2 regions of the Photobacterium sp. DNB22_13_2 genome follow, and region 2 is predicted to be linked to the other one. Evidence: riboswitches for the same ligand, from Rfam matches in the RefSeq annotation. Region 2 holds a riboswitch; the other holds the start of a gene.
What was found. A riboswitch is a leader RNA that binds a small molecule or an ion and turns the genes downstream of it on or off. The one in region 2 is predicted to bind lysine.

Region 1: it holds a riboswitch for lysine, as region 2 does, so the genes downstream of both, ACVA58_RS02510 (Na+/H+ antiporter NhaC family protein) here and ACVA58_RS10700 (Na+/H+ antiporter NhaC family protein) in region 2, are expected to answer to the same signal.

Annotation. Positions count from the first base shown of each region.
Region 1 is NZ_JBNNXU010000001.1:586,317-591,727, reverse strand. Features, by position in the region: gene ACVA58_RS02520 (lytic murein transglycosylase) at 1-615, shown strand, start outside; gene ACVA58_RS02515 (H-NS family histone-like protein) at 896-1,291, opposite strand; lysine riboswitch at 1,662-1,845, shown strand; gene ACVA58_RS02510 (Na+/H+ antiporter NhaC family protein) at 1,945-3,540, shown strand; gene ACVA58_RS02505 (thymidine kinase) at 3,723-4,301, shown strand; gene hisIE (bifunctional phosphoribosyl-AMP cyclohydrolase/phosphoribosyl-ATP diphosphatase HisIE) at 4,370-4,996, opposite strand; gene hisF (imidazole glycerol phosphate synthase subunit HisF) at 4,993-5,411, opposite strand, start outside.
Region 2 is NZ_JBNNXU010000005.1:341,012-346,422, reverse strand. Features, by position in the region: gene ACVA58_RS10710 (alkaline phosphatase) at 1-663, shown strand, start outside; gene ACVA58_RS10705 (BCCT family transporter) at 795-2,708, opposite strand; lysine riboswitch at 2,894-3,064, shown strand; gene ACVA58_RS10700 (Na+/H+ antiporter NhaC family protein) at 3,148-4,734, shown strand; gene ACVA58_RS10695 (family 16 glycoside hydrolase) at 4,827-5,411, opposite strand, start outside.

The DNA.
Region 1 (5,411 bases), on a different contig from region 2:
TGGGGGGTCGAAAGTAATTTCGGTCGTCTGATGGGGAATTATAATGTGGTTGAGGCTTTATCGACCATGGCTTATGAAGGCCGCCGTGAAGCTTTTTTCCGCGGGCAGGTAATGGCGGCGCTGGAAATATTGGATGCGGGCCATATTAGCCCTGAAGAGATGAAAGGCTCTTGGGCGGGCGCGATGGGGCAACCTCAGTTTATGCCGACGTCATTTTTGTCTTATGCAGTTGATGGCAATAATGACGGAAAGATTGATATCTGGCAGACAGAGGCTGATGTTTTTGCCTCTGCCGCGAATTATTTAAAAAAAGCGGGCTGGGATGATCAATATACCTGGGGCCGACAAGTTTCATTACCCGCTTCTATCGATGCTTCGCTGATGGGGGTTGAAAAGAGCAAAGCCAAAAGCTTAACGGATTGGCAACGATTAGGCGTTCGTCGCTTTAATGGTCAGGCACTACCGAGTGTTGATATTGAAGCGTGGCTTATTCAACCGGATGATAAACATGGTCGAGCCTACTTAATCTACGGTAATTACCAATCTTTACTTAAGTGGAACCGGTCACACTATTTCGCTTTGGCGGTAAGTCATTTAGCCGATCAAATCAGGTAATGTCATAATATGACAAATAAGCCAGACCAAAAGGTCTGGCTTTTTATGCTTTGAGGCAAGTGAAGATTCATCCTATAACCTGTGATGATGGTTTAAAACCAACGGTTAATTATTAGCTATCCTATGGCTTTCAAACTAATCGTGTTGTTATCACATGCTTGAGTTTGCATTTTTAACATATAAATCATGCGCTTACATTGTTTTATGGTGATTTTTCACAGGTAATAAAAAACCCGACAAAAGTCGGGTTTTTATAGATGTTCGTAGGTAATTTGATTTATTAGATTTCAAATTCTTCTAGAGACTTACCATCATCAAGTGCTTTTTTCAGAGCGCTTGGTGTACGGCCTTGGCCAGTCCAAGTCTTCTCATCACCGTTTTCATCGATGAAGCGGTATTTAGCTGGACGCTGTGCGCGTTTCGCTTTTGGTGCTTTATTAAGAGTTGCTAGAAGCTCTTCTGGGTCAATACCGTCAGCAAGAAGCATTTCACGGTACTGAGCTAGTTTTTCTGTACGTTCTTTTTCTTTAGCGACTTCTTCAGCTTCAGACTCTTCACGCTCAGTAACAACAGTTTGAAGTTTTTCTAGCGCTTCCTGTAGTTGTTCAAGAGAATATTCACGAGAAAGAGCGCGAAGGCTGCGAAGGTTAAGTAGCGCTTTCATTGCATCAGACATTTTTTATTTCCTGTAGGCCTAAAACTATAAATTAATAATAGCAGTGACAATTCAATAATTGCAATAATAATACTTTTAATACGGCGATGCCAATTAAAAAATGAAGGGTATATTTATTTTTTTGCAATTTACTGGGTTCATTTCTCATTTGTAATAGAATGTAATGGTCGAGATGAGTAAATATTCTTATCCACAATCAACACAGACGGTTAAATAATTGCCATCAATTTCATATGTGTTAAGTATAAAAAAGCGCTTTCAACTGTCTGATTATTGTCCTTTGTGGCAAGACTATTCACTATTTGTGTCATTTTTTTCACGTTAACTGGTTGCATTTGAATGTCTATTCCGTAGAATTGACCAGACCTAGACTAAGGGTAGAGGCGCATCGTCTATTAGTAGTAAATCGTAGGGTGATACCGATGAGGATTTACGAAAGGAGCCGTTGCCGAAGTAAGCTCGGACTATCAAGCCAGCTTGCTGGGGTTGTCACCGAATAGGGGCAACACTGCCATAGTATATAATTACATTAACTATGGAGCGCTACTGTGGAGTCGGATTAGGGGTAGTACCCTTCCTTATGCTCTTCTATACACGACAAGATGTCGTGTAAAACAGTAGATCTCCAACCAGGATCGGTTGTAGTCGAGATCATGAATATTGTAGATTTTTCCCATTCCGCCATATCATTGTTGCCACCTTTGGTTGCATTGGGCTTGGCAATCCTTACACGACGCGTTTTAGTTTCTTTGGGTGTAGGTGTCCTTCTGGGCGCATTCCTGCTGACTGATTTCTCTGTCGGCGGCACCGCAAGCTATATTGGTACCACGGTTAAAGGGCTGTTTATTGAAGACGGCGCCATTAACAGCTGGAACATGAGTATCGTCGCCTTCCTTATTTTGCTGGGTATGACCACAGCATTGCTGACACTTTCTGGCGGTACCCGTGCATTTGCAGAATGGGCACAAACCAAAATTAAGAGTAAGCGTGGCGCTAAACTGCTGGCTGCTTTCTTGGGGGTGTTTATTTTTGTTGATGACTACTTCAACAGCTTGGCTGTCGGTTCGATCTCGCGCCCAGTGACAGATCGCTTTTATGTGTCCCGTGCCAAATTAGCATATATCCTTGATTCAACAGCAGCACCAATGTGTGTACTAATGCCTGCTTCTAGCTGGGGTGCCTACATTATTACCTTGATTGGCGGTATTTTGGCATCACATGGTGTGACGGAATATACTCCGCTGGGTGCATTCGTACAGTTGGCACCAATGAATTTCTATGCAGTTTTTGCATTGCTGATGGTCTTCGTGGTGGCTTGGTTCCAAATTGATGTTGGCCCAATGAAAAAGCACGAACTGGAAGCCAGTCACTGCCGCGGCTTTGACGAGGGCGATAGTGACAGCCGTGCCAAAGATCTGAATGACGAACTTGAAATCGAAGAAAGCAAAAATGGTCGTGTTGCTGATCTTATTATGCCGATCGTGACCCTGATTGTGGCGACGTTCTTCTTTATGATCTTTACCGGTTACCAAGCTCTGGCTGCTGATGGTCTCGCATTTAGCGTGCTGGGTGCTTTTGAGAACACAGATGTAGGCATGTCTCTGGTATACGGTGGTTTGGTCGGTTTTATTGCTGCGCTAATTCCTGTAATCCGCCAACGCATTCCGATGGCTGACGTGTCTTCTACGTTATGGATCGGTGCTAAGTCGATGTTCGGAGCGATTTTGATCTTGCTGTTTGCATGGAGCATCGGCAACGTGATCAGCGATATGGCAACAGGCAAATACCTGTCGACGATGGTGGAAGGTAATATTAGTCCAATGTTGCTACCAGCTATCTTGTTCTTGCTGGCTGGCGTGATGGCGTTCTCAACCGGTACTTCATGGGGTACATTCGGTATTATGCTGCCAATCGCGGGTGATCTGGCTGCCGCGACGGATATCATGCTGATGCTTCCAATGCTAGGTGCAGTATTGGCGGGTTCGGTATTTGGTGACCACTGTTCGCCTATCTCTGACACCACGATTCTGTCGTCAACGGGTGCACGCTGCCACCACATCGATCACGTATCAACTCAGCTACCTTACGCATTGTCGATGGCCGTAGTATCAACCATCGGTTTCTTGGTGCTTGGCTTCACAAGCTCTCTGGCTGTGTCGTTCATGACGGCAACCATTGCTTTCATCGTCGCTTGTGCCTGCCTATCGTGGCTATCTCGCCGTCCTCAGGAAGCAGCGGCTAACGCTTAAGACTGACGGTTGAATATGAAAAAAGCCTGTATTTGATACAGGCTTTTTTTATTTCAGTCAGATGAGAGATTTTCCGATATCCAGTTACAAAGAAGTTGAGCTTGCTCCTTTCAATCTGAAAGGCTTTTCTGTAGCATCTCGGCTGTTTTTTCACGCACCAATCGTATTATTAGGGAAGCTTAATGGCCCAGATGTATTTCTATTATTCGGCAATGAATGCGGGTAAGTCGACAACATTATTACAGTCATCATTTAATTATCGCGAGCGGGGAATGACGCCAGTGATTTTTACTGCGGCAATTGATGATCGTTATGGCAAAGGCATGGTCAGCTCTCGGATTGGTTTGCAAGAAGAAGCTGAGCTGTTTAATGCCAGCGAGGATCTATATGTCCGCCTGCAAGATATGAATGGAACGCAAAAAATTGATTGTGTACTGATTGACGAATGCCAGTTCTTAACCAAAGAGCAGGTATACCAATTAACCGAAGTTGTCGACAAACTGAATATTCCAGTGCTTTGCTATGGTCTGCGCAGTGATTTTCGTGGCGAACTTTTTGCAGGCAGCCGTTATTTGCTCGCTTGGGCAGATAAATTGGTTGAACTGAAAACCATCTGTCACTGTGGTCGTAAAGCCAATATGGTGATCCGCCAAGATGCCAGCGGCAAAGCGATTGCTGATGGTGATCAGGTCGAGATCGGTGGCAACGATCGTTATGTATCGGTATGCCGAAAGCACTACAAGGAAGCCCTTGAGCGCTAAATATTGCATTCAATAAAAAGCCCGGCCAATTTTGACCGGGCTTTTTGTTAACCAATCGTCAAGTCGCTCTATTTATGGCGCTCTTGTAACTTGGCCGTGACATCGGACAACGACATTCCCTGATCCTGCAACAGTACCAGTAGGTGGTAGATTAAATCGGCAGACTCACAAACTAATTCCGCCTTGTCACCCGACGTTGCCGCAAGCGCGACTTCAACGCCTTCTTCACCGACCTTCTGCGAAATCCGTTTAGTCCCGCGGGCATACAAACTGGCGGTATAGGACGATTCAGGATCGGCACCTTTACGAGAAGCCAGGACCTGTTCAAGTTGATGAAGGAACACCAGAGCGGGTTGTTCAACTTGGCCTGCTTCAGCGGTATCGCTGTCAAAACAGGTTGTGGTGTCCAAGTGGCAGGTTGGGCCGATAGGATCGACTTTTACCAAGAGGGTGTCTTGGTCGCAATCGAGCTTGATACTTTTAAGCCGCAGCACGTTGCCGGACGTTTCCCCTTTGGTCCAAAGGCGCTCTTTGGTGCGAGACCAAAAAGTGACTTGTTGGGTTTCAAGGGTTTTGCTCAATGCTGAGTCATTCATGTACCCCAGCATCAGTACCTGGCCGCTGGTGTTGTCTTGCACGATAGCCGGAACCAATCCGTCTACTTTGTCCCAATTAATGCTATTTGCTAGGCTCATAGTCGGATCTCCACATCTTGTTGTTTCAGGTATTGCTTGAGCTCACCAATGTTGATGATTTGTTTATGGAATACCGATGCAGCAAGGGCACCATCGACATTCGTTTCATTGAAGGCATCGGCAAAGTGCACCATCTCACCGGCACCGCCGGAAGCGATTAATGGTACATGGCAAACATCACGTACCATATTGAGCTGGGTGAGGTCATAGCCGTTGCGAACCCCATCCTGGTTCATCATGTTCAGGACAATCTCACCGGCACCGCGGCGCTGGACTTCCTGTACCCAGTCGCGGGTTTCCCAACGGGTAGCCTTGGTACGGCTTTCGTCTCCAGTAAACTGGTAGACTTGGTATTTTCCGGTATCGGCATCAAAGTAGGAATCGATACCTACTACAATGCATTGCACACCAAATT
Region 2 (5,411 bases):
CGCCTGGCGAACAACACCGCGGATAACAACACGATGGAGGGACCGCTTTTTGGCTTGGTACCAAACGACTCAACCCTGCAACAGAGTCGTTCAAACTGTACTACCGAACAAAAGCAAACGGCTTACGGCTGTCCATTCCTGGCAAACCAACCCAGCCTGAAAACAATGACTCAGGGAGCTATCAATTATCTCAGCCAGAATGAAAAGGGCTTCTTCCTGATGGTTGAAGGTGGAGCTGTAGACTGGGCGGCACATGCTAATGACACCGCTCGAATTATTGAAGAGCAGGTTGATTTCAATAACTCGGTGCAGGCCGTCGCAGACTGGGTCGAAAAAGAGAGTAGCTGGGAGGAGACCCTGCTTATCGTGACTACCGACCACGGCAACTCTTATGTGCTGGGTGGTAGCTCAGACCAAAATGCTTATGCCCCAGTAGAAAACCCAGGCAAGCACGTCATGCCAACAGTGAAATACTACAGTGGTGACCACACCAATGAACTGGTTCGTGTCTACCTCAGAGGTGCCGGCACTGAGTTGATCAATCAATATATCAACGGCAATGACCCGCAATATGCTGATAAATACAACAACACTGGCGCAACGGGTGACTATATCGATAACACTAACGTTTTTGACCTAATGAAAACACTCATAAGTCAATAACCGTTGAAAAAAAGGCCCACTGTTTGGTAAAAACAGTGGGCCTTATCAGAGCATTCCCCTTGCGCCAATCACAACGATGAATAACATTCTGATTGCTTGCCGCCCTCCAGCTCAAAGGGCGGCACCATTAATTAAACGGCTTGATCCACCATCGCTTCAAGGCGGCTTCGCATCAGTTCATCAAACACCTTACGCGCTTCCTGTGCTTCTTCCGAAGCCGCCAATTTATTCTCTTTTGCTGACATGGCGTCATCCATCAACTGCTGGAGTTGATCCAGTCGCTCTTGTGGCGCCTCGCTAAGTTCAAAAGCAGACTCGCCATTCGCCATGGCTTCGGCACGCATCTTTTTCTTCAGCTTCCACACTTTATACAAGGCTTCACGTTCAGCTTCTGCAGCGGCCATCGCGATGTCTTTCAGCTCGTCAAACTTGGTCAGCGCCATTCCTTCTTTCGACCAAGGGTCAACATCTGGCAACTCCTCGATATTAATTACCGGATCTTCGTAGCCTTCCTGGTGGGTCAGATCAAGCTTCGCCGCCTTCACCGCCGATATCATCAGCATCACCGCAATAACCAACAGCGGCAGACCACCAACAATGGCTGCGGTCTGTAGGGTCGATAAGCCCCCCATGAACAGTAATACCGAAGGCATAAATGACAATGCAAAGGCCCAGAACAAGCGGTTCCAGCGCATTGGGTCTTCCGTCACATTGTTCTGTACCACCGATGCCAAGATATAAGAGATCGAGTCAAACGTAGTCGCTGTGAAAATTAAACACAATAGCGTGAATGCAGCAATAACAGCGGTGCTGTATGGCAGTTGCTCAAGGATTGAGAAAATGGCTTTGGTCGCCCCTTCACTGTTAAGGATACCAACGACATCCAGCGCGCCTGACAGCTGCAACGATAGACCGTAGTTACCCAAAATCATGAAGAACAAAAAGCAGCCCATCGACCCAAAGAAGATCGACCCCGTTACCATTTGCTTGATAGTACGGCCACGGGAGATCCGCGCAACAAACAAGCCCATGCTCGGTGCGAACACCAGCCACCACGCCCAGTAGAAAATGGTCCAGTCCTGTGGGAAATGGGTATTTTCAAAAGAGCCATAGCCGCCGAACGGTTCAGCCCATGTCGCCATTACAAAGAAGTTCGACAACATACGGCCCAGTGAATCAAGCCCGGTTTCCAGCATGAAAATGGTGGGACCAGAGATCAACACAAAGGCCAATAAGCCAAGCGCGCCCCAAAAGTTGATATTACTGAGGAACTTGATCCCTTTTTCCATCCCGGCGTAGGCCGAGTACGCAAAGATCGCAGTACAGAGCATCAACACAATAATCTGGGTCACAGTGTCTTTTGGTACGCCAAAGAGATAGTGAGCACCTTCGGTGATCAAGGGAGCGGCAAGGCCAAGCGTTGTCGCACCACCACCGAGAAGACCAAAGATAAACAGCACATCAATGACCTTGCCCAACCAGCCATAGCTGCGGGCTTCACCAATCACCGGCATCAACGCCGCCGATACTTTTAGCACTGGCTGCTTACGAACATAAAAGAAGTACGCAATCGGCAGGGCCGGTACTAAGTAGATAGACCAAGCAATCGGTCCCCAGTGAAACAAACCATAAGTTGCGGCCCAGCGAACCGCCTCTTCACTCCCCGGCTCAAGCTGGAACGGAGGGGCTTGGTAATAATAAGCCCACTCTATCGTTCCCCAGTACAGGATACTGGCACCGATACCACCACAGAACAGCATCGCTGCCCAGGAAGCCGTGGTAAATTCAGGCTTTTCATCAGGGTCCCCCAACTTGATTTGGCCAATGTCAGAAAAAACGATGTAAATCATAAAGAAAAATGCAGCGACACCGAGCGACAAATAAAGGAAACCGAGCTTGTCGGTCATAAAAGTTTTGGCGATGGCAATCCATTCGGCACCTTGCACTGGAAACAGCAGCAAGGGCACCACAACCGAGATCAACATACCCAACGCCCCGAAGAACGTCGGCTTGTCGATCAATTCAAAGTGTTTACGAGAAAACACGTGAGCTCCTTAAAATAAAATCCCATAGTGGGTAAGTGGGATAATCAAGAAAAGGGGGCAACTGTACAAACCAACATTCTAATGAACACGATGAAAAAAGCTGATTATTAGCTGACATAATTATTCAGCCGTATATAATGTTAGACTTATCACCAAAAACCAGTAGGATTAACGGTGATATTCCCTAAATCAGTAGAGGCGCGCTGCCTAAAAGTAACCGAGCAGAGGGTGATACCTGTGAAGCCGGAGAAAGGAGTCAGCGCCGAAGTGACTGCAGCTATCAACTCAGTCGCTGGGTCTGTGTCGAATAGGCATAGAACTGCCATAGTATTTACCTATGGAGCGCTACCTGAGGGGGTAACAAGTCATACCTATCTTCGTCTTAGTTACACTTCCTTTCGGTAGATCTCCACCTTTAAGTTGTAGGTGTGATGAGATCATGAACCTTGTAGATTTTTCGGACTCTCTATTGTCCGTTGTCCCTGCCATGCTGGCTGTTATCCTTGCCGTTACTACTAGGCGGGTTTTGCTTTCCCTTGGATCCGGTATCTTTGCCGGTGCCATGATGCTAAACCAATATTCACCATTAGAATCTTTGCAGTACTTGGTTGAAAAAGTCCTGGCGATTGTCTGGGTTGATGGCGCAATGAACGGTGACAACGTCAACATGATCATCTTCATGTTACTGCTTGGTGCGCTTATCAGCTTGATGAGTGTATCAGGTGCAACCCAAGCGTTCGCCGACTGGGCAGCGGTACGCTGTAAAGATCGCCGCAGTGCCAAGTCCCTAACCGGTTTGATGGTCTTCATCTTCTTTATTGATGACTTCTTCCACAGCCTGTCTGTGGGTGCCATCTGTCGCCCAGTCACCGACCGTTTCAATATCTCACGTGCCAAATTGGCCTACTTGCTTGATTCAACCGCAGCACCAGTGTGTGTGCTAATGCCGATCTCGTCATGGGGTGCCTATATCATCGCCCTAGTTGGCGGCATCATGATGGCTCACGGTGTGACGGATCAGAGCCCGATCTCGGCCTTTGTCGAGATGATGCCAATGAACCTGTATGCGGTATTCACTTTGGTCATGGTGCTGTGTGTTATTGCCTTCCAACTTGATATCGGCCCAATGCGCAAGCATGAGAAATGGGCACTGGAAGGCAAGCTATGGGATGAATCCAAGGGCAAACCTGCTGGTTTGGAGGTTGAAGTACCAGAATCAGCCAAAGGCGGCATGATCGACATGGTATTGCCTATCCTGACCCTGACGATGGCGACAGTCTTTTTCATGGTGCAATCGGGCGCAGATGTACTTGCTGCCAAAAGCGAAGCCTTCAGCGTAATTGGCTCATTCGAGAACACTGATGTGGGCTCCTCACTGGTATACGGTGCGATTTGTAGCCTAGTGGTTTCTATTACACTGGCTCTTCGCCTGAAGTTGGGTACGGACAGCTGGATGAAAGCGGCACCACAGGGTATTTCTGCTATGATGCCAGCGATCATCATCCTGTTCTTTGCTTGGACTATTGGTGCCGTTGTCCGTGACATGCAAACCGGTATTTACCTCGCTTCAATGTCAAACGGCAACCTGCCTGTTGAGCTGCTTCCAGCGGTTGTCTTCCTACTGTCTTGTGCAATGGCGTTTGCTACCGGCACCAGCTGGGGCACCTTCGGGATCATGTTACCGCTAGCCGGTGATATTGCTGCAGCCAGTGACATTGCACTACTGCTTCCTATGCTATCCGCTGTATTGGCTGGCGCAGTATTTGGGGATCACAGTTCGCCAATTTCAAGCACCAGTATCCTGTCGGCGACCGGTGCCGGCTGTCACCATATGGACCATGTTATGACCCAGCTACCGTACGCATGTTCGGTTGCTTTCGGTGCCCTACTGGGTTACCTCGCTATCGGTTACACTCATTCTGCTTGGGCGGGTGTTGCTGTAAGTGGTCTTTGGTTCCTGGCCTTCTGTGCCTTTGCGGTTCGCAAGAGCAAGCCTGTTATGGCTGCCGAGCCTGTAACAAGTTAAACCGTCAACGAATTTTAGGACGAGACGCTCATCCAAAAAGAGCAAGGCCATTTGATGGCCTTGCTCTTTTTTTATGACCATCCACCAGCTAGCTACTGGCTGTGCTTGATTTGCAGATCAGAAAAATAGGCATCATTCCCAGGCTGGGTAATCAATCCGATGACCCCTTTGTGCTCTGAGCCGTGGAACAAGCGCTCAACCACCAACACTTTTTCACCATCGATATAAAAAATCGCTTGGTTGTTATTTATTTCAGCCGTTAATTTAAACCACTGGCCGGGGCGTATCTTCGCAGCTGTTTCATACTGGCCCGGAGCGCTTTCTCTCAGCACATCCCCAGAATGGTCGGGATAAGAAAAATACTGAATCGTTAACTCTCGCTGCGCTTCATCTTCCGACATCGCATTAACTGGACGTAAGTAAACCCCTTCGTACTTTGATTTATCTTCACTGACCCGAAAGACAATACCGACAAAACCGTTGGCTGACTCGCCATTTGCCGTCTCAGAGGCTTGCTGTTGTGGCTCACCCGCCATCAATAGCTCAATCGTACCGTCACGGAACGAAAGCGTCTGCAAAGCAAGGTAGGTACAATTGTCGCAGCCCCCTTGTGCCTGCGATTTATGCTCCGGTGACACCGACACATGTATTCCTTTTTGGCCATGGTACTCAACCAC